DNA from 3 places in the Brevibacillus sp. HB1.3 genome. Region 1 is predicted to be linked to each of the others. Evidence: riboswitches for the same ligand, from Rfam matches in the RefSeq annotation. Region 1 holds a riboswitch; each other region holds the start of a gene.
What was found. Region 1 has a riboswitch for cyclic di-AMP ahead of HPY31_RS18130 (CAP domain-containing protein). Riboswitches for the same ligand answer to the same signal wherever they lie in the genome.
Positions count from the first base shown of each region.

Region 2: it holds a riboswitch for cyclic di-AMP, as region 1 does, so the genes downstream of both, HPY31_RS04390 (CAP domain-containing protein) here and HPY31_RS18130 (CAP domain-containing protein) in region 1, are expected to answer to the same signal.
Region 3: it holds a riboswitch for cyclic di-AMP, as region 1 does, so the genes downstream of both, HPY31_RS24700 (hypothetical protein) here and HPY31_RS18130 (CAP domain-containing protein) in region 1, are expected to answer to the same signal.

Region 1 is NZ_JABMIT010000007.1:230,970-238,372, forward strand. It holds gene HPY31_RS18120 (iron-containing alcohol dehydrogenase) at 1-1,129, shown strand, start outside; gene HPY31_RS18125 (aminopeptidase) at 1,225-2,340, shown strand; cyclic di-AMP (ydaO/yuaA leader) riboswitch at 2,501-2,658, shown strand; gene HPY31_RS18130 (CAP domain-containing protein) at 2,666-3,253, shown strand; gene HPY31_RS18135 (hypothetical protein) at 3,384-4,031, opposite strand; gene HPY31_RS18140 (sensor histidine kinase) at 4,116-5,207, opposite strand; gene vanT (serine racemase VanT catalytic subunit) at 5,250-7,403, opposite strand, start outside; gene HPY31_RS18150 (M15 family metallopeptidase) at 7,399-7,403, opposite strand, start outside.
Region 2 is NZ_JABMIT010000001.1:928,988-936,390, reverse strand. It holds gene HPY31_RS04415 (DMT family transporter) at 1-98, shown strand, start outside; gene HPY31_RS04410 (aminotransferase class I/II-fold pyridoxal phosphate-dependent enzyme) at 222-1,529, opposite strand; gene def (peptide deformylase) at 1,708-2,235, shown strand; gene HPY31_RS04400 (homoserine dehydrogenase) at 2,266-3,276, shown strand; gene HPY31_RS04395 (hypothetical protein) at 3,377-3,529, shown strand; gene HPY31_RS04390 (CAP domain-containing protein) at 3,594-4,394, opposite strand; cyclic di-AMP (ydaO/yuaA leader) riboswitch at 4,402-4,559, opposite strand; gene HPY31_RS04385 (rhodanese-like domain-containing protein) at 4,644-4,988, opposite strand; gene HPY31_RS04380 (cold-shock protein) at 5,419-5,622, shown strand; gene HPY31_RS04375 (hypothetical protein) at 5,768-6,139, opposite strand; gene HPY31_RS04370 (2-phosphosulfolactate phosphatase) at 6,328-7,068, shown strand; gene HPY31_RS04365 (catalase) at 7,149-7,403, shown strand, end outside.
Region 3 is NZ_JABMIT010000013.1:149,975-157,377, forward strand. It holds gene HPY31_RS24690 (ABC transporter permease) at 1-637, opposite strand, end outside; gene HPY31_RS24695 (quaternary amine ABC transporter ATP-binding protein) at 621-1,847, opposite strand; gene HPY31_RS24700 (hypothetical protein) at 1,905-2,114, opposite strand; cyclic di-AMP (ydaO/yuaA leader) riboswitch at 2,243-2,389, opposite strand; gene HPY31_RS24705 (cation transporter) at 3,137-3,337, opposite strand; gene HPY31_RS24710 (heavy metal translocating P-type ATPase) at 3,402-5,822, opposite strand; gene HPY31_RS24715 (VanZ family protein) at 6,217-7,128, shown strand; gene HPY31_RS24720 (pseudouridine-5'-phosphate glycosidase) at 7,207-7,403, opposite strand, start outside.

The sequences.
Region 1 (7,403 bases):
AGAAGCAAAATCATTAGGCCAAAAAGCATTGCTCGTTACAGGCGGCAATGCTGCCAAACGTACAGGACTTTTGGACCGCGCCAAGGCTCTGTTGCAGGAAGCTCAAGTGGCGTATCTTGTTTTTGACAAAATCGAACCGAATCCGCGTACCGCAACGGTTGATGCCGGAGCTGCGCTTGCGCGTGAGCATCAGTGTGACTTCATTCTGGCTATCGGTGGCGGCTCCGTAATGGATGCCTCCAAAGCGATTGCGGCGGCAGCCGTTTCCGGACGCCCGATTTACGATTACATGCGGGGAAATCCGAGCGGTTCTGGTCAATTACTGGTACCCGTTCAGGAAGCACTGCCGATCATGACCGTCCCGACAGTAGCCGCCACAGGTTCGGAAGCAAACCATATCAGCGTCCTGACTCATTGGGACACGCATGAAAAATCTTCGATCAACGGTCCAGCACTTTACCCGAAGATTGCCATTCTTGACCCGTCTGTCACCTTTACCGTTCCGGCTCGCGTCACAGCGGAGTCTTGCGCCGATATCTTTTCCCATCTGTTTGAAAACTATTTGATCAGCGCGGAAGGGACCCACGTTCAGGACGGGATTTCCGAAACACTCATTCGCCTCGTCGTCGAGCACTCCATCACAGCGATCCAGCAACCAGACAACGCTGAAGCACGATCCACCCTTTTATGGGCGAGCACGCTGGGCATCAGTCCCTTCGCTGCTGGCGGTCGCGGTGCTGGCATGCCGTTGCACGGAATTGAACATCCACTGAGCGGAATCTATGATATGGCTCACGGTCGTGGACTGGCGATCCTGTCCCTTCCTTATTTCGAACAGGTGATATTGCAAGACCGTCCCGAGAGACTAGCCCGTATGGGACGTCATTGTTTTGGTGTTACGATGGAGAACGAGGGCGAAGCAGCACGAGCAACGATTGATGCCGTTCGCCGGTGGTATGAGCGCATGGGAATCACAGAACGTCTGTCTGACTTCGGTGTGACCAAACAATCGCTGGCCCAAATGGCCGAAGAAGCAGTTCGCATCGGCGGACGCGGAATCGGGTATCTGCCTAGCTCACGAAAATTGAATGAATCCGATGTAACCGCGATCTACGAGGCTTGCCTGTAATCGAAGCATCAAACACACTGGCGAGCCTTCGCTCAGTTATGTAATAATACAAATTAATCATTAATCAAAATTATTTTACTACGGAGGTTACCACCATGGCAGATCCACGTATTAATGAACTGGCAAGCCGTCTCGTCCGTTACTCACTCCATTTGCAAAAAGGCGAAAAAGTTCTGATCGAAAATACAGGCCTGCAACCTGAACTCGTTCGTGCACTTGTGCGTGAATCATTTGCAGTTGGGGCTCTGCCTCTGGTCACCCTGAAAGACCAGGAAGTCATGCGTGCACTCTATCAAGGCACGAGCGAAGAACACATGGCTCTGATGGCAAAATACGAGTATGACCGGATGAAGGACATGGACGCTTACATCGCCATCCGCGCCTACGACAACATCAACGAGTATGCCGACGTACCAGAAGACAAAATGGGCATTTACGCTCGCGTCCTGTATCAACCTGTACATACAAACGAGCGCGTTCCGAACAAACGCTGGGTTGTACTTCGCTACCCAAACAAGTCGATGGCACAGCTATCCAAAATGAGTCTCGAGAGCTTTGAGGACTTCTACTTCTCCGTCTGCAATCTGGACTACGCGAAAATGTCCGCTGCCATGACTCCGTTGAAAGAGCTGATGGAGCGCACTGATCGTGTACGCATCGTCGGTCCAAAAACGGACCTGCGCTTCTCCATTAAAGGAATCAATGCCATCAAGTGTGACGGCAAACGCAATATCCCGGATGGCGAAGTATACACCGCTCCTGTACGCGATTCCGTGGAAGGAACGATTTTCTACAACGCGGCATCGATCTACAACGGCATTACCTTCAATGATGTGCAATTCACTTTCAAAGAAGGCAAAATCGTGGAGGCGACCAGCTCCAATACTAAAGCATTGAACGATATCCTCGACACGGACGAGGGCGCACGCTATATCGGAGAATTCGCGATCGGCTTCAACCCGCACATCCTCCACCCGATGCTGGACATCCTGTTTGACGAAAAAATCGCGGGCAGCTTCCACTTCACGCCAGGAAATGCTTACACAGTAGCAGACAATGGCAACCGCTCCTCCGTTCACTGGGACTTGGTCCAAATCCAACGCCCTGAATACGGTGGCGGAGAAATCTGGTTTGACGATGTGCTGATCAGAAAAGATGGGCGCTTTGTATTGCCAGAGCTGGAAGGCTTGAATCCGGAGAATTTGATTTAAACGAAATGAATGAAAAAATGGGTTAGGGAATGAGGTTCCCTAGCCCATTTTCTATTGTTCAGAGAAAATAAAGTATGAGACTGATGCTGATATTCTTATTAATCCTACCAAATTTTACGGGTATCTTTCACCGGTGAATCTCTGTTATTCTAGGTCATGCCAAACAAAACAGCCGAAACTTCCTCTCGAATGGAAGTGCGGGGGATCTTTTTTACTTGCAGATGAGAGATCTGCATGGGGTGAATCGCCAAAGTGCGTAGGGTTGTTTCCTCAATCCGAATCCGTCAACTAACCTCGTAGGCCAAAAAAAGGAGACGATGTGAATATGAAACGCCTTGGTACTGTTGCAATCGCGACATTGGGATTGGGATTTGTTCTTTCCGGCTTTTCTAACACAGCTTCTGCAGCTACCACATGTCCGCAATACGGATATCAACCATATATGCAACCTGTCCAACCGCAAATGCAAGCACCTTACGCAGCACCAGCGAATCAACAGCAGCCAGCTCAACAGCCAGTAAAACAAGCTAACCAACAAGTGGATGCTTCCTCTGTTGGGAAGCAAGTAACTGATTTGGTAAACCAAGAGCGTGCAAAAGCAGGTTTGAAGCCAGTGGAACTGGATGCTTCCCTGAATAAAGTTGCACAAGCAAAAGCGGCTGATATGTCCAACAACAACTACTTTGACCATACAAGCCCTACGTATGGCTCTCCATTTGACATGATGAAACAATTCGGTGTATCTTCTATGACCGCGGGTGAGAACATCGCCATGGGTCAACGTACCGCTGAAGAAGTCATGAACCAATGGATGAACAGTGAAGGACACCGTCAAAACATCATGAATCCTTCCTTCACCAAAATCGGTGTAGGCTTTGTGAATGGATACTGGGCACAAGAATTCATCGGATAATGAAATTTGGATATAAATGCCGAGTCCTCTAGCGGGGACCCGGCTTTCTTGTTTTTTCCCAGCCTTGTCTGGAGTGGCCTTTGAACATCTATCAATCTCCGTGAAAAGCCAACAGCTAGCTTTATACGCTTTATTCAGATTTACTTCCCATTTCTAGTTCGTTTGTCTTTTCTTCAACCACCGATTCCGCACCTTCTCGAATTTTTTCTACAACTTCTTCAGATTTGAGTTGCTTGTGCGAAGGAAGTTCTAAAAAAGTAGAAGCACGTCGATCGAGCCACAAGCTTTCCTCACCTTCCCTATCAGTTGCAACGAAGATAAACCCACCTGCATAACTAAAGTACGTAATGTTTACATCTTCCCCGAGTGTATTTTTCATGTTCTCGTAAAGGGTAAACAATTCAGGACCAGTTTTTTCACCACCAGCCATGATTGGCTTTGTATCTGTTGCTAAAACTATACCTTTTACTTCATCCCCTTCCATAATGAAGGAAAGTTTTTCATCCGTTGAAGATAGTAATCCTTGCATATTCGTATCGTTGTATTTACGTATTTTATCCGCTTCTGGTAAAACAGCTCCCTGAATTGAAAAATCCGAAAGGGTTACATTACTACTCAATTTGCTTAAGGGTTCATTCCCTTGGTTACGTGCCTGTTCCATCTTTTTATATGCCTGTAGTGCTTCCTTATCCCCTTGGTTAATGGCCCCAGCCCAAGTAGCCGATGATATTCCAGCAATAACTACCGCACCTATCAATGTCCATGTGTTTTTATTCATAACTCCCCCGAAGTTAATTTGTCCCGTTACAAGAATATTCTACCAAATATTGAAGCGTCTCCATTTTTTATTTTTTCCATCCTTTCATCCATACGGCAGCCTGACCTCAAAGCATGTTCGAATCAAATCACTTTGGACAGAAATCGTTCCCCGATGCTTCTCGACGATATTTTTGGCAATAAACAGGCCGAGTCCTGTGCCTCCCCCTTGATGCGTTCGCGCTTTGTCGCCAGTAAAAAACATTTCAAAAATATGCGGTAGCGCCTCCTCTGGTATCTGGTCACCGTAATTCATGATTTGCACAACCACTTCATCGCCCTCACGATAAGCGTTCAAATCGATAAATTGGCCATCTCCCCCGTAGCGTATCGCGTTGGTCAGTATATTCTCAAATACGCGTGCCAGCAGCTCCCCATCTCCCACGATCACTAATTGGGCAGCAACCGTACACCGCGCGACGAGCTCATTTTTCTCAAAGGAAGGATACAGCTCTTCATTTAACTGGACTAGCAATTCACTCAAATCAATGACCTTTTGCTCGATGGTAACCATGCCGTAATTCATTCTGGTAATTTCGAATAGCTCATCAATCAGCTTTTCCAATCGATGCGACTTGGTAAAAGCAATTGTCACATAATGCCGCATCTGTTCATGTGGCATCTGCTCATCTCGCAAAATGAGATCCAGATAACCCAGAACAGATGTCAGTGGTGTACGCAAATCATGCGCCAGATTCAAAACAAGCTGATCCTTGCTGTTTTCGGCGAAATCCCCTCTTTCTACCGCCTTTTGCAGCATTTCGCTGGCTGTATTAATATCCTTGGCGATTTCTGCAAACTCATCATTGGATGGAATATGGACATGCCGTGTAAAGTCTCCACTCGCGAGATAATGAATGCCCGTAGAAATCTCCCGAAAGTAACCAGCATACCGTTTGGTCAGAAGATAAAAAAACAAGATCGCAATGGGAGCAAAGACAATCAAAAAGAAATTGATATCCCCCATCTCCCTGATGAAATAACGAACCTGGGCGAGCGGATCTTCGTACTTAACCCCCACCCGATAGTAAAACTGGAGCACTTTATAGAGCAGATAGGTTACGATAGCGGCCAGAAGCATGCCAAACCCAAGAAGCCCTAGCATTTTGAAACGAAAGCTATGTCTCCCCTTCGCCATGGAAAAAATGAACCACTCCCTATACTCGTTTTCGTCCAAAGATCAATCATGATAGACTCTTTTAACCCGTTCTCCCAAACGGCTTACCAGCTCGTTCGTAATGGTTTTACACGATTGGGCCATTTCCTCAGCAGTGATCTCCTCCTCTTGATCTCTGCCGATAAAGGTCACAACGTCCCCTTTTTGCACCTCTTCCATATCTGTAATATCTACAATAAGCTGATCCATGCAGACAAAGCCAATAATCGGTCTCCTTTTTCCTCTAATCAAGCAGGTAGCCCCCACTTGTGACAGCATGCGCGGAACCCCGTCTGCATATCCGATGGATACGATGGCAATCTTACTGTCCTTCTGCGCTGTGTGGGCGCGTCCATAGCCCACGGATGCTCCTTTTTCTACCTGTTTTACCTGCACAACTCTTGCTTTTAGTGATAGCACAGGTCGTAGGTCGACGCTTGTTTTTACCTTGTCTCCCTGCTTGCTCAACATCCCGTAGAGAGCGATCCCCATTCGAGCATAATCGTATTGCAGCTCCCCGTAATTCAGCACGCCGTAACTGCTTTGGACGTGCAGCTTCTGTGGATCGATCCCCTTTTCCTTCAGCTGATGGATCACGTTTTGGAAACGGGCGATTTGATTTTTCGTGTATGCGATATCCGAGGCTTCCGAACTGTCAGCCACACTCAGATGCGTAAAGGTACCGCCTACCTGCAAATGCTTATATCGATACATGGACGCGATTTTTTCCGTGTGTTCCCAAGATTCCCCGAGTCTCCCCATCCCCGTGTCGATCTTGATATGAACAGGGATTTTCACGTTGTAGCCATTCAGTTTTTGGGCATATTCGTCATCTACTACGGTTTGCGTCAGTTTGAAACGGGCGATTTGGCGTATACGACGCTCATCCGTATAGCCAAGCACCAGAATCTCCCCTTTTACGCCCTTCTTCCGTAGCTCGATTCCTTCATCGATTGTGGCAACGGCGAAGTGATCAATCCCGAGCTTGTTTAAGAACCTCGCGATTTGCCATCCGCCGTGACCATATGCCTGCGCCTTAACGACTGCCATCACTGCACAATCCTTGGGGAGAACCCGCTGGATTTCCCTGACATTATGTTGGAGGTGCGGGAGATGGATATCAGCCCATGCTCGCTCGATTTGATCCGGTTTCCCACTTCGAAGGCGCTGGATCACCTTCATCGCCATCACAGAAAGAACAAACGACAGCACTGTGACCAGCGTAAAATGCACCATGCTGTTTTCAACAAGCGGCCCTGTCAGTCCCGTCACTTTGGCCGCCCCGCGACTGAGCACAATACACAGTGGATGAATGACATAAACATACAGGCTCAGCTTTCGTAAAGTTGGGCGATTCTTGCCTTTCCAGAACAACAAAAGTTGAAAGAGAAAATACATGCACGGTATCAAAAAAATATACATACTATCATGGCGTTGCAGCTGATAAGCGTGCAAAAGCAAGCCTTCCATTACCAGCATACTTCCAAACAAAACAAACCCGATAGCATACGTTGCGACCTTGTTCTTTTTCCGTCTGCGGTTATGGGCAGTATTGGCAATCATCCCTCCCATGACAATAAACACAGGGGCAAAAAATATGCCGTTCCGCGTGTAATCAAACAAAATAAACATCGATTGGTAGATACTGTCCACGTACGGACTCATCTGTACCAAGCCAAAGTAGCTGTCTCCCAATAGCCCGATGCCATACAGCAGCAAAGTCACCCAAAATGTATTCCATATCGATAGTCTCGTATATAAAAAAGTACTGATACACACTCCCAGCATAATGCCAGGGAAATACCACAGATGATACAAGGTCCCGTTAAACAAGAGGTCTTTCACTGCTGAAAATACAGTAAATCCATCCGTAAAATACCCTGCATACACATTCACAGGAAGATAGAGAAGGATCGAAAGCAAATATAGCCTTCCTACCTTCCATAAAAACGGCTTTAGCATAAACGCATTTCTGTTGCGATCTGTGCCAAGCTTTTGCATGAAGAAAAATCCTGTGCACATAAAGAAAAATGGAACTGCCACCCTGGCTATTATCCGTGTCAGTGTAAAATCAGCCCATTCGCTTATGGATAGCAGCGGAGAAGTATGAATGGCGATAACAAGAATCGCTGCCATGATTCGGAATCGATCCAGCCCGCCATACTGCTTTTCACTACC
Region 2 (7,403 bases), on a different contig from region 1:
TGCATGGGGTGGGGATGATCCTGGTGCTCGCCTCCATTTTTATCGGTACACAGCAGCCTCGTCGTATACGTTCGTCGATGGAAAGCGAATGGAAATAGCTTGATGGAAAGGTCTCGGAAACCCTCGCATTTTTATTTCGTGGGTATCCGGGTCTTTTTTTATAAAAGAAGAAAATGAAAGCGCCCTGACACGAGGTCAAGACGCTTTTGCAATAGAGCTTGTTATTTGGTCAATGCATTTTCCAAATCTTTCACACCGCTGTAGACTAATTCGAACAAGTCCGCAATGTTTTCTTCTTCAATGCAAGAGAAGGCAATGCGCAAATCGGTTTGACCGAGAGCGATTGTACCCACGCCATACTGTTCCAGCAAATGCTGGCGCAATGTTTCTGCTTCGACAGTCTTTAGCTTGAGGCACATGAAGTAGCCGGAGTTGAATGGATAGTAGGTCCACACGTCATCGTATTTACCGCTGTCGAGCACTTCCTTGGTTCGGTTGGCGCGGCCTTTCATGATATCAAATTTCTCCTGCTTCTGTGCTTTGTACTCCGGTGCAGTGATTGCTTGCAGGACGAATGTTTGGGAAGGATGTGATCCGCTGGAAAGAGTCGCGCGGATGATTCCCATTGTCTTCTGCTCCAAAGCGCTGAGCAAGTCGCTGGACGGGGATGCATACGTAATGAAGCCAACACGGAAGCCCCATACGTAATCCTCTTTGGTAGCGCCATCTACTTTTACAGGCAGAATGCGAGGGTGAACATCGCACAGGCCAGCGAAGAGAGATTCGTGCATCGAATCTTCGAAGAACAAGCCGAAGTACGCGTCATCTGTCACCGCAACAATGTTGATTCCAGCCTCTGCGCCTTCTTTGAGCGCAGCGATGATTTGTTTTCCTTCCTCTGGGCCTGGTGTATAGCCTGTTGGGTTATTCGGGAAGTTGAGTACGACGATGGCCTTGCCTTTTTCTTTTTGTGCGAGAATGGCATCGCGCAAACCAGCAGCATTAAATTTCATCTCGTCGTTATATAATGGGTAATAGACCATTTCCGCACCACGGCGGATCGAAAAAGTAAGCTCGTAGTTTTCCCAGTTTTTGTCCGGGATGATGACACTGTCGCCGCTGTCAGCGAACAAATCAGACACGATGCTCAGGCCATGCGTCAAAGCGTTTGTAACGATAGGGTTACTAAACGTATGATTAGCCAGCGAAGGCTGTTCCTCAATCATTTTTTTACGCCATGCTGCACGCAGTTCAGGCTTTCCTGCTGGGGGCGCATATTCGTAAATGTCTTTTGGCTGGTAAGCAGACAGGTTATCTTGAATGACCTTCAGGTGCATCGGTTGACCGTTTTCCAGTGCAATCCCGATGGTTGCGTTGTACTTTTTCGCTTTTGCTTTCGCTTCTGCCGATTGACTGAGAATCCCCTCTTTTGGGAAATAGATCAGCTTGGCGATATTGGACAGCATTTCATACACGTGCGGATTTTCTCGTTGGATGGTTTCGTTCAGCGTTGATGCCAATGAATGCATGGTAGCCTCCCTTTTCATATACAAACATCTATCTTTACCAATAAAGATAGCGTATCTACATGCATTTGTCACCCTTGCCCAAGGGGATATTTCAGATTTTGCGAGGTTCTTTTTGACAGCGAGGACCTGATTTGCTACCTTGATATCGAAAACTGAGTAATGCGGGAGGGAGAAGGAAATGGCTGAACGCATGATCGTTCGCCTGGGGGACCCTATCTTGCGTGAAACTTCAAAAAGAGTACGCTCCATTACTCCGCAGGTTGAAAAGATATTGGATGATATGGCCCAAACCATTTACGCTGCGAAAGGTCGAGCAGGCTTGTCGGCGATCCAGATTGGTATCCCGAAGCGTTTAGTTGTCATGGATTGCGGCAGCGGCTTGATTGAACTAATCAATCCGGTGTTGATAGAAAAATCAGGTGAGCAGGTAGGGCAAGAAGCTTGTCTTTCAATACCAGGTGTTTTCGGAATCGTTCGTCGGGCGAATTATGTCAAAGTCCAGACGCTGAACCGCCAAGGAGAAACAAAGACAATCGAAGCCGAAGATTTCCTTGCTCGGTGTATTCAGCACGAGATGGACCATTTGGAAGGAATATTGTTTATTGATCATACGGAAGAGCTCTACTCGGCAAAAACAGGAAAGAAACTGAATCGCAAGGATTTGCACCGGATACAAGATAAAAATAGAAAAAAATGGTGGAAATAAACGAAGCATAAACAGCAAGGAGATTGACTCATGAAACGTTGGAATATTATGGTGACAGGCTTCGGAACAGTAGGACAGCAGGTAGCCAGACTGCTGGAAGAGCGACGGGAGCGGTACCGCGAGCTATATCAAGCGGATGTCAGACTCGTGGGAATCGTTCGTTCAACGTCCGGCCTCTATGATGAGAACGGAATCGATTCAGGGAAATGGGCAGACTATGCTCATACAAAACAAGCAGGGAACCCAACCTGGAACGCGCTGGAGTTTATCAAATCAGTTCAAGCAGACGTACTCATCGAGGCAGGTCCATCTGAAAAAGAGGGTGGACCTGGTCTGACTTATATTCGGTATGCATTGGAGAATGCCATGCATGCGATCGCGATTTCAAAAGGTGCGCTAGTTGTTGATTATGCTAGTTTGGCCGCTCTTGCCAAAAAACATGGTACCGCGTTGAAAATTAGTGGGGCAACAGCAGCAGCTCTGCCGACGATCGATCTTTTGCAGTATAACCTGGCAGGCTGTGAAGTAAAACGAGTTGAAGGTATTTTTACGGGAACGACGAACTTCGTGCTTACAAAAATGATGGAAGAGGGGCTCACCTGTACAGAAGCAGTCGAGCTCGCTCAGAAGATGGGGATTGCCGAACCGGACCCCTCTTACGATATCGATGGTTGGGATACAGCTTCGAAGCTCACGATCCTGGCAAACGCTGCTTTTGGCGGGCAAGTAAATCTAACCGATATCGCACGCGCAAGTATTCGCGAAATAACCTCGTTACAAATCGAGACGTGGAAAAAGCATACGAAGATTCCCAAGCTGATCGGAACGATCCAAAAGGAAGCGAATGGTACGCTTACAGTAGCAGTTGAGCTATGTGCGGTGGATTTTACCCATCCGTTTGCATCCGTATTAGGTACGACAAAAGCAATCAGGGTAGAAACAGATGTCATGGGAGATTTATTGGTCGTTGGAGGAAAATCAGATCCTGTCGCGGCAGCAGCGGCTGCCCTAAAAGACCTTGAACATATTATTAGCAGATAGGTTCATTTGCATGTGCTTCCAGTGTTCCTTAGGAATGAGTCGTTTAGAACCGCGTGCATACTAGGGATGCACCACCAAAAACGGCGAGGGGGCCATACGGATGAAACAATCGTCTGATGTCAATGCCGAGCTGCAGCAAGTATCTGCTTACCCAACCAAGCAAGAAATGAATCAAAAGGACGTTGCTTTGCTAGATGAGCAGGAAAGCTGCTGTACCCCCAAAAAACAGGCTTCTGAAACACAGCCGGAATAATGCCTACACGAAAAAGCCGGGTCTCGATTAAGAGAAACCGGCTTTTCGTTTCGTGCAAAGCGTGTTACCCGATAAATTCTTGTACCCAGTAGCCATTTGTGAAGCCGACACCAATTTTCGTGAAGTCAGGGTTCATAATGTTTTGGCGGTGGCCTTCACTGTTCATCCATTGTTGCATGACTTCTTGTGGACTCTGTTGACCCATGGCGATATTCTCACCTGCAGTCGAGTATTGAATGCCATACTGCTTCATCATGTCAAATGGGGAACCGTACGTTGGGCTGTTGTGGTCAAAATAGTTGTTAGCAGACATATCTTGTGCTTTTGCCAAAGCTACTTTGGACAGTGTTGCATCCATTTGAACAGGCTTGAGACCTGCTTTTGCACGTTCTTGGTTTACCAAATCAGCGACTTGTTTCGCAAAATCACCCGTCTTAGCTTGATCCGCTTGATTTACTGGAGCGGCAGGCTCAGTGACAGTATTGGTAGGTTGTGCTGGTGCTGTTTGTACTGGTTGTGCTGGTGTTTGTTGTACTGGAGCTTGTTGTACGGGAGCTTGTTGGAAAGATCCTGGTTGATACGGGCATGGTTGTTGTACAGGTGTAGCTTGTCCTTGCTTAACAGGTTGCATTAGCTGTACTGCTTGTGGCTGGCCAGGAACAAAGCCTTGCTTTTGGAAAAAGTTAAGAAACTGTTGAGCATTTGGTGCTTTTTGGAATTGTCCCATATTTTGACCCACATTGAATTGGAATTGTCCGTTCTTCAATGGGCAGTTAGATGCTGCGGAAGCAGAAGAAGCAAACCCTGTCAAAGCCAAGCCCAGACCAAGAGTCATCGCGATTGTAACAGAACCAAAACGTTTCATAAAACAAATCTCTCCTTTTTTTTGCCTACGAGGTTAGTTGTCGGATTCGGATTGAGGAAACAACCCTACGCCAGTGTGGCGATTCACCCCAATGTGGAATAGCTCATCCACAAAAAAGTCCCCCGCACTTCCTTTTCAAAGAGGAAGTCTCGGCTTATTTCGTTTGGCATGAACAACGATATCAGACAATCCCAATCGAAATAAAGGAGTAATATATGGCAAATAGCTAGAATCGTTGATAAATTAGGCTCATTTTGTTTCGTTTGATTGTTCCTTCCAGGCGGTTAAGCCGCCTTCCAATGCATTTGCATGGAAACCATGCTCACGAAGGAGAGCCGCAGCTTTTTGAGCTTTGTTACCTGTTGTACATAAGGTAACGATCTGCACATTTTGCGCGAGTTTTTCGGTTTCTTCATCAAGCGGCTTGTCCTGTTCTTTCATTAGAAGATAGGGGACGTTTTGCGTCGATGCGCTTTCGTGAACGAGGCTGCCGGAAACAAATTTCTCGGCGTCGCGTACGTCCAATAAAAGTACGGGCACTTTCTTTTCAAGCATTTCGGATAATTGAATGGTTGTCAAAATATGATTTTGCAATGTAATCCCTCCCAATCCTATTGTATCAGAGTTCCGCATCGTCCAGAATAAGGGTGAACGGTTGCTTTTATTGGACAACCATGGTAGAATGAGGTTGCTACTTGAAAAATTGATACCTAATCATTCATCGAGGTGTTTGTATGCTGATGGATAACATTTTTGAATCCCCGATTCACACTGGCGCGGTCATCGGAGCCGCAAGGATGGAAGAGAGGAAGGGCTTTCATTGTTTTAGGTTTTCAAAAGGTTTAGTTTTTAATTTTGCAGTTCCGTCCTATGACATTTGCATATTTACTGAATAAGTAAAATTCACATATCATGAAGGCGTATCATCGCACATGATCTGGTATTTCTTCATGATATGTGAGCTTTATTTGCTTCGGTAAATATGACTAGCATATTCAAATTGAATTTTTGGAGGTTTTTTTAGATGCAAACGAACGGAACAGTAAAATGGTTTAACGCAGAAAAAGGTTTCGGTTTCATTCAAGTAGAAGGCGGAGACGATGTATTCGTTCACTTCAGCGCAATCCAAGGTGACGGTTTCAAAACTTTGGACGAAGGTCAAAAAGTTCAATTCAACATCGTTCAAGGCAACCGTGGCCCACAAGCTGAGAACGTAGTAAAACTGTAAGTCTCCTTTTCAAAGAAACTGTCCTTTCGAGGGCAGTTTCTTTTTTTGTCGTGGTCGTCCCAAGCGCCTTTTCCTGCATGCGAATGGATGAAAAAAGGAACTATGGCGTCCCACCATAATTCCTCATTTTCTTCCTACAAGATAGTTAAATACAAGTTTCGATTTCGACAGTTTGGAATTGACTGTCAAGAACGGTAAGACCAACAACTTGACCGCCGCCGATAGAAGTACGGCCATAAGTGGTGAGAAGGACATTTCTGTTGTTTTCTGCTACGGTAAGGCGCACTTCATAGTGGAAAGAAGCGGGGACCAGTGCATTGAAAGCAGTGCGAGTATTCGCAGGGATTAATTGCGTGATGTCAAGCAAAGTGCTAACTGGATTCGTTTGCGTAACTGCGTTACCCCAGTTTAATACTTGCACACGTACTTCAACCGCTTCTGTGTTCAGATTTACTAGGTCGAGGTGAGCGGTAAGAGCACGGGCGAGGTTGTTTTGCAAAATACCGGTCGTTCTCACAGTATTTTTTCTTGGGCGTCTGTGATTTCTTTTTTCCGAATTACCTTGATCGTCGTCGTATTCGATTTCAGACATCCATGTTCACTCCATTCTTTTTAATCTAGTGGGACAATAATACGATATTGTTTCTTGTCTTAATTTGTAACGGCGAACGTAAGGGGACGAGTAACTATTTTGGATAGAGGATGGTGGAGGGTTTGGGAGATAGAACTGTATGCAAACAACTAGACTATACAGCTCGATTTGATTGGGGATACGAAGGGGTAGAACAGGTCGGAGCAGCATCGGATATGATCGTCATTATCGATGTGCTCTCCTTCAGCACGTGTGTCGATATCGTAACGGGACGAGGAGGTATCGTTTATCCTTATCAGGTAAAGGACGAGTCCACCGTAGCATTCGCCAAACAAAAAGCAGCGCTGCTCGCTGGAAAACGCGGAGAACCAATCTCCCTTTCACCCGCCTGTCTGAAAACGGTTCCAATGGGAAGTAGAATCGTATTACCCTCGCCAAACGGATCGACCTGTACCGTGTTGGCGAAGAAAACTGGTGCGAAGGTAATCGCTGCCTGCTTGAGAAACGCGCCATCTGTGGCCAGATACATACAGCAGCAGAATGGAACCGTAACCGTCATTGCTTGCGGTGAGCGGTGGGGGAATGGAGCATTGCGACCCGCTATTGAAGATATGATTGCGGCAGGTGCGCTACTTCATGAACTGACAGGGTATCGATTGTCACCAGAGGCCGAAATAGCAGTGGCAGCCTTTCGAGTGACCCAAGATCATCTTCCTGCTTACTTGCAGAAATGTGCTTCTGGCCAAGAGCTGATCAGTATGGGGTACCCGGAAGATGTCGAACTTGCAGCGCAGTGGAATCAGAGTGGCGCAGTTCCAGTGCTTAACGATGATTTTGCGTACGAAGCGATTTAGTCTTTTCGCATAAAGAATCCCTCATTCGGTAACCATGGTTATGAACCACACATGAGAAAAACTGGACAGGGAGGATTCATATGGATGAAAAGAGCAAGTCCATCAACCAGGCAGAAGATAATATCCTGACGAATCGTCAAGGCCATCCGATCACAGACAACCAAAACTTGCGGACAGTTGGAAATCGCGGGCCAACCGTTCTGGAGAATTACGATTTTCTTGAAAAAATCACGCATTTTGATCGGGAGAAAACACCTGAACGTGTCGTGCATAGTCGAGGTGCAGGGGCACATGGCTATTTCGAAGCGTATGGAACCGTAGGTGATGAGTCGATT
Region 3 (7,403 bases), on a different contig from region 1:
CTCCCGCCAAGATCGTCGATTTCGCATATGGCAGTTGTACTTTCACGAGCTTTTGCCAGCCAGTTGCGCCAAAGGCGTCCGCCGCTTCCTCCATTTCCGCTGGGACCTGACGAATGCCTAAGTTCGTAAGACGCACGATTGGCGGCAAAGCAAAAATAACGGAGGCAATGACACCCGGCACCTCGCCCAAGCCGAAGAAAAAGATCGCGGGAATTAAATATACGAACGCTGGCATTGTCTGCATCAAATCCAGTACTGGCGTGACGAGATTACGAAACGTATCGTGCCTCGCGCAAAGAATGCCCACCGGAATCCCGATAGTGATCGAAATCATGGTGGCAGTGAGGACAAGTCCCAATGTCTCCATCGTTTCATCCCAGTACCCCAAGTTGTGAATAAGAGAAAGTCCGATCACCGTAAAGACCATAGGCGCTCTCCCTGCAAAAACCCACGTGGCGGCCCCTAGCAGCAAGATGAGAATCAGCGAAGGTATCTCTGCCAAAACCGTGGAGCAGTAAGTCACCATCGTGGAAATGATGATAGACATCGGATCAAACAATACCCCTTTGTACTGGCCCAGCACCTCCACGAATCCTTCCATCCATTCGCCAATCGGCAGCTTAGGCACGGCGTCCATCACTTATCACCTCTGCTCTCTGATGTTCTTGGACATTGACTTTACCTACCAGCCCGCCTAGCACCGCTCCTTTTACGATGACACCCAACAAACGCTGCTGCTCGCCCACTACCGCAATCGGGACATGCAGGTCTGCCATCATCGGGAACAAACTGTGCAGACGTGCGTCAGGTGAAACGGTAGGGAGGTCGGTTTTCATGATCGCCTCCAGTGAATCTCCCGTACTGATCGCGAGTGATACGTCATACGCCGTAATCAATCCGAGCAGTGTGCGCTTTTTGTCCACGACGTACAAGCTGGACACTCCGTTATCCATCATGAGTTGCAGCGCCACTCGGGCCCCTTTGTCTGGCGTGATTGCTTCTGCCCGTTTCATCACATTTTCTGCAACGAGCACCCTGGACAGGTCGGCATCCTCCACGAACTTCCGCACGAATTCATCCGCGGGATCTGCCATGATTTCTTCAGGGCGGCCGATTTGAATGATCTGCCCGTCTTTCATAAAGGCAATCCGGTCGCCCAGCCGCAACGCTTCGTGCAAGTCATGTGTAATGAACAGGATCGTCTTTTTCATCGTCATCTGAAGCTCCAGCAACTCATCCTGCATATCTTTTCGAATGAGCGGGTCCAGTGCACTGAACGCTTCGTCCATCAAGAGAATATCTGGATTATTAGCCAACGCCCGGGCCAATCCGACTCGTTGACGCATCCCTCCGCTCAATTGATCCGGGTACGCATTTTCCCACTCGGTCAATCCAACGAGCGCGAGTGCTTCTCGTGCTTTTTCTTGCCGGAGCTCTGGTGGTACTTGTTGAATCTCCAAACCAAACTCCACGTTTTCCCGAACCGTCCGCTGCGGAAACAGGGCGAAGCTTTGGAAAACCATCCCGAGCTTCTTCCTCCGCACCTCGCGCAAAGCTGTCGCCTTCATGTCCACGATCTCTTCCCCATCGATCTCGATGCTTCCGCTCGTCGGGTCAATCAGTCGATTGCACAGTCGGATTAAGGTTGATTTGCCACTGCCGGACAGGCCCATGATGACGAAGATTTCGCCTTCCTCGACTTCAAAGCTGACCTGATTGACCCCAATGGACTGGCCGGTTTGCTTGTATATTTGTTCTTTCGTACGTCCTTCCGTCAGCAGCTTCAAGGCCAGCTCGGGCTGCTTGCCGAATACTTTTGTCAGTTTATGGACTTTCATTTTGGGCATGGTATCTCTCATCCTTCGTTTTTTCGTAAATGCAAAAAGCCCGCGAAGCTTCCACACTCAAGCAAACCCAAGCAGGCACGCTTGATTTTTACTCGTGTAGAAAATCCGCAGGCTTACGTAATACCTGGCGTCCATTTTCAGGACCCCCTGTACTCTGTCTTCCTGATTTTCGATTGTCAGCGATTTATGTCGTACCAACTGCCTCCCAGCGATCCACACCATCTCCTTCGCGTCTGTATCGCATAAGCTGCTCGTCGGTATTTCCATAAAAAAATAGGCCGATCCATTCTTCTTCTCCAGAACAAAGGTCCCAAAGAAAAAGCCTGTATCGGCCTATCACACGCCCGCAAGGAATCCCCTTGTTGCGCATAAAATGCCTAGACTTTATCCATCCATGACCTTCCCTGCTTTGGCCGACGAGGTTAGCTGACGGGTAGGATGGCAGAGAAGACTTTTCCTCATCCCTCCTGATCACTCAGGATTAACCCCAAAAGATTGGTTCCCCCGCTTCCGAGAATCTCGGAACTAGGCCGTATTGTGTTGCCTCTTATTTAATGGTGATTGTGATTTGAATTATACGCTCGCTTCCAGTTATTGTGAACGTTCGTTTAGCATGGTTTTAACCGGATTCTGTTTTTCTTTATGAGTCGGATTGGATTAGCTGTTCGTTGCTCATAAAATCAAGATATTGGTGCCTTTTACTCGCTGTTGTGGTGGGGAGGAAACAGGAGAAAACGCTCAGATTCTTGGAACCCCTGCGCGGGAGCATGGGGTGCCCGGCTCCGTGAAAAAAAGCGAAACCGCGTCCAAAGTAGTCCATCAAGATGTGTCTCAGAGGTGGACGCTAAAGGCAGTTTCGCTTTTTTTCACTACGCCTCGGTAGGTGTGTCCAAAGATCTTCGCTCATTTCTCCTGTTTCCTCTACGAGCTGTTGTGGGTCTACATGCTTTTTAAAAGACAGCTTGAATGCTGCTTTCAAGATGTAATAAAAAGCTGCTTGGGAAGAAGAACATTTCCAGTCCTAGCGCCTCTGGAGCCCTCCTTAGCTCCGAAATGAATGGCGGGGGTTTTCAGCTTCAACCTCTGAGATTACATCCTCGAAACTCTACTTCTGAAGCGCTCCCGACATTCATTTCGGAGCGGACAGTCTACCCCCTCGCGGGGCGTAGGCCGAAGCGTAGACTGGAAATGGGCTTCTTCCCCTCCACTACAGCCACTTTTACCTCAACACCAAAAAGCTCCCGCCTCAATGAATCAGGCAGGAGCTATGCTTTTCACAAACACGATGATTAAACGACGTCGTAGCCTTGGTCTTCAATAGCTTCTTTCACTGCATCGAGAGTCAAATTGCTCTCGTTATAGGAAACCTCAACCTTTTTTTCAGCCAGGTTGACTTTACCTTCTGCACCCAGATCTTTCAATGTGTTCTCGATGCGCGCTACGCATTTGTTGCAAGACATGCCTTCTACGTTCAATGTGATATTAGTCATGATCAATCTCTCCTTGCATTTTATGTTGTATAGGTAAGGCGGACAAAGCCGCTTGTTACTGTTGTTACAGCTTTACTCGTTGTAGTCTCAGTGCGTTGAGTACGACGGATACGGAGCTGAAGGCCATTGCGGCACCGGCAAGCCATGGAGCGAGTAAGCCTATTGCGGCAATGGGGATGCCCAAGGTGTTGTAGGCCAATGCCCAGAACAGGTTTTGCTTGATGTTGCGGATGGTGAGCTTACTCATTTCGATAGCGTCTGCGACACTAGTCAGTTCTCCGCGCATCAGGGTAATATCGGCTGCTTCCATCGCCACATCTGTACCTGTACCGATTGCCATACCGACGTCAGCGGTAGCGAGTGCTGGAGCATCGTTGATACCATCGCCGACCATCGCGACTTTTTTGCCTTGTTCTTGCAGTTTTTTCACTTCTGCGGCTTTGCCTTCAGGCAGGACTTCTGCGATGACGTGATCTATTCCTGCTTCACGGGCAATGGCCTCGGCGGTTTGACGGTTGTCACCGGTCATCATGATCACAGTCAATCCCATTGCTTTCATGCGCTGAACCGCTTGCTTGGAGGTTGGTTTGATCGTATCCGCTACGGCAATCAAGCCAGCGAGCTTGCCTTCGACGACTGCGAGCATCGCCGTTTTACCGGAGCGCTCCAATGCCAGCATGGTATCAGACACTGCTTGGTACGAAATTTGATATTTTTCCAGCAAACGGCGCGTACCGACGAGTACTTCTTTGCCATGAACCGTTGCTCGGATACCGAAACCAGGAATGGCTTCAAACGAATCTGTATCAGCCGAGGTGATTCCTTTATCTGCAATTCCGCGAACGATGGCTTGAGCCAATGGGTGCTCGGAGTTTTTCTCAGCGGCACCGACCAAAGAGAGCAGCTCTTGCTCTTCGATATCAATGGCGATGATGTCTGTCAGTTCTGGCTCGCCTTTGGTTACAGTCCCTGTTTTATCGAGGACGATCGTATCCAAGTGGTGAGCCGTCTCCAGATGCTCCCCGCCTTTGAACAGGATGCCCAGCTCAGCTGCGCGTCCAGAGCCAGCCATGATTGAGGTCGGTGTTGCCAAACCGAGGGCGCATGGGCAAGCGATTACGAGTACAGCAATTGCTTTTTCCAAAGCCTCACCGAAGTTGCCAGGTATAACGAAAAAGTACCAGATCAAGAAGGTAAGAATAGCAATCCCTACTACGATTGGGACAAAAATCCCGGAGATGCTGTCAGCTACACGCTGAATCGGTGCTTTTGTTCCTTGTGCTTCTTCTACTACTTTAATGATTTGCGCCAGAGCCGTTTCTTTTCCGACTTTGGTTGCCTGGACCTTCAAAAAGCCGTTTTTGTTCAAGGTGGCGCCGATGACGGTATCGCCTGCGGCTTTATCCACCGGAATACTTTCACCAGTCAGCATGGACTCATCAACTGCGGACTGTCCTTCCATGACGATGCCATCGACAGGTACTTTGTCGCCCGGCTTCACGTGAACGATGTCGCCCAGTCTCACTTCTTCTACAGGAATGGTCATTTCTACACCATCCCGTACGACTACTGCTGTTTTTGCTTGTAAGCCCATCAGCTTGCGGATCGCCTCCGAAGAACGTCCCTTTGCTTTCATCTCAAACAGTTTACCCAAAACGATCAACGTGATCAGTACCGCACTGGTCTCAAAGTACAGCTCCAGCATGTGGCCACCATGAGCACCGATGGAGTTGATCGCGACCCATAAACTGTAGAAATAAGCTGCCGAGGTACCGAGAGCAACAAGCACATCCATGTTAGCACTCTTGTTGCGAAGGGCTTTGAAAGCTCCGACGTAAAACTGTGCTCCGATGATGAATTGTACCGGTGTTGCCAATGCGAGCTGTACCCACGGATTCATCAAGCTTTCAGGCAGCCAGATAAACGAGGTGAAGGAAAAGTGGCTCACCATCGACCAGAGCAGTGGGAGCGACAGAATCGCGGAAATCCAGAACTTGCGGGTCTGCCGTTTGATTTCTTCCTGGCGACGATCTACTTTTTCTTCTTCTTTTCCATCTTCCTTGCGAGTCGCCTGATACCCTAGCTTCTCTACCTTTTGAATAAGATCCGTTACACTTACCTGTGAGGAATCGTACTCGACTGTGGCTGTTTCCATCGCCAGGTTCACGTTTGCCTTTAGAACCCCAGCTGTTTTGTTCAAGCCTTTTTCGATCCGTGTGGAGCAAGCCGCACATGTCATTCCCGAGATGTTTAGCTCCACCTTGTCAGTGACGACGCCATAGCCGAGCGATTCAATTTTGGAGCGGATGTCGTCGATGTTCGTTTTCGTTGGGTCGAACACCACTGTGGATTTTTCCAAAGCCAGATTGACGTTGGCGGTCTCCACTCCCTCCATTTTTCCCAAGCCCTTTTCGATGCGCAGTGCACAAGCTGCGCAAGTCATCCCTGAGATTGCGACTGTTGCCTCTGCTGTTTTGGCACTCATTATAATCCCTCCAAATACCCTTTAGGGGTATATTTTATCGTATCGTTTCCCTAACGTTGTTTCCTGATCACACCTTTACTATACAATACCCCCTAAGGGTATATCAAGTGCCTTTTTCAATTTTTTTCTAAACTTCAAATGCTGAAAACACAGGGAAAAATGATGGGTGGTCCTCTATCCTTGGTGCCGAACGAAGCCCTGCCACATGTTTTCCAGTCGCCTTTTTCCTCACTTCGTTCGGGCGGTCTCCTTCCAAACATATGGCAGTACTTCTTAACAGCAATGTCATCCCCGAGCTTCACACCGTTAATGAAGTATGTGACTAACAGCTAATCACTTACGTATTCATTCAGAGTAAAATCATTCAGACACAAATGGCTTTAAGGAGATTGAAATGATGGAAACGAAATCACGGAAAATCATCTTAGTTGGGACCATATGCTATACGATTTTCATTTTATTTTTTATGTTCTTTGCGTTTAACAGGCTCGACGGTGCAACTAGTGTAGATGGATACACCTTTATCCTTGCTCCAGAAGGAGTACCACTTACATTTCCAGAACTAACTTATTCATGGATTGTTGATTTCGGAAACGTTGCTGCTTTTATCCCTTTTGGAATATTATTTCCCTTGTTGTATCGTGTCAGATTTGGGAAGTTCATATCCTTGTTTGTCTTAGCGATTTTCGTTCTAGAAACTGTTCAGGCCCTGACATACCTTGGCAGCTTTGATGTAAATGATGTGATATCCAATACAATAGGTGCAGCGATTGGTTATGTTGCCTATCGAGTTGGATTTTCTTCAAACCTTTCTTATAAAAAGCTCATGGCTTCGGCTCTAACTATTGTTGTACTTGTATTTGGAGTCATGGTTGTCTCTGAAATCCTCCAAAAAAGAGAAGGCCCCGTTCAATCATTAACGATTATGAAAGAAATGACAGGAACTACACCTATGACTGAGAATCTCCCAAGCTTTTCGGTAGCAGGTGAACGAATAGAGCCGAAAATGAACGTGTATAGCAGTGAAGGGGAATCAACCAAAACATACCACTATATTCTGGGGAACCAAAAAAATGTCTGGCTTTCTTTCTATTTCGGCATTCCCGACAATGGGGGCTCAAAGGGTGAAGCCATAATCATCGTAGATGGACAAGAACTATCTCAGTTAAACGAACAATCCTATCAAGGGGCAGAGGCTTTAAGGGAGATGCCTTTTAACGAGGTAAACGAAATTACCATTATCGTTTCCGGAAACGCTAAGCTATGGGATGTTGGAATCCGTGGAATGCAACATTGGTGGGAGTGAGTAAAATAAACGAAACGAGCCCTAGAAAGCGATTCTAGCGGCTCGTTTTTCTTTCCCTATTTTGTTGTTCAATCTCTCTTATTTACCTTGGTTCGCTTCTTTCTGATAAGCTACCGCGATTTTCGCCGCTACTTCGGCATTGTGTTTCACCAGCGCGATATTTGTTGCCAAGCTCTTGCCTTCTGTCAGCTTTTTCACTTTATCGAGCATGAATGGCGTTACCTGTTTACCAGCAATGTTGTTTTCTTTTGCTTCTGCGAGTGCTTTTTGGATCA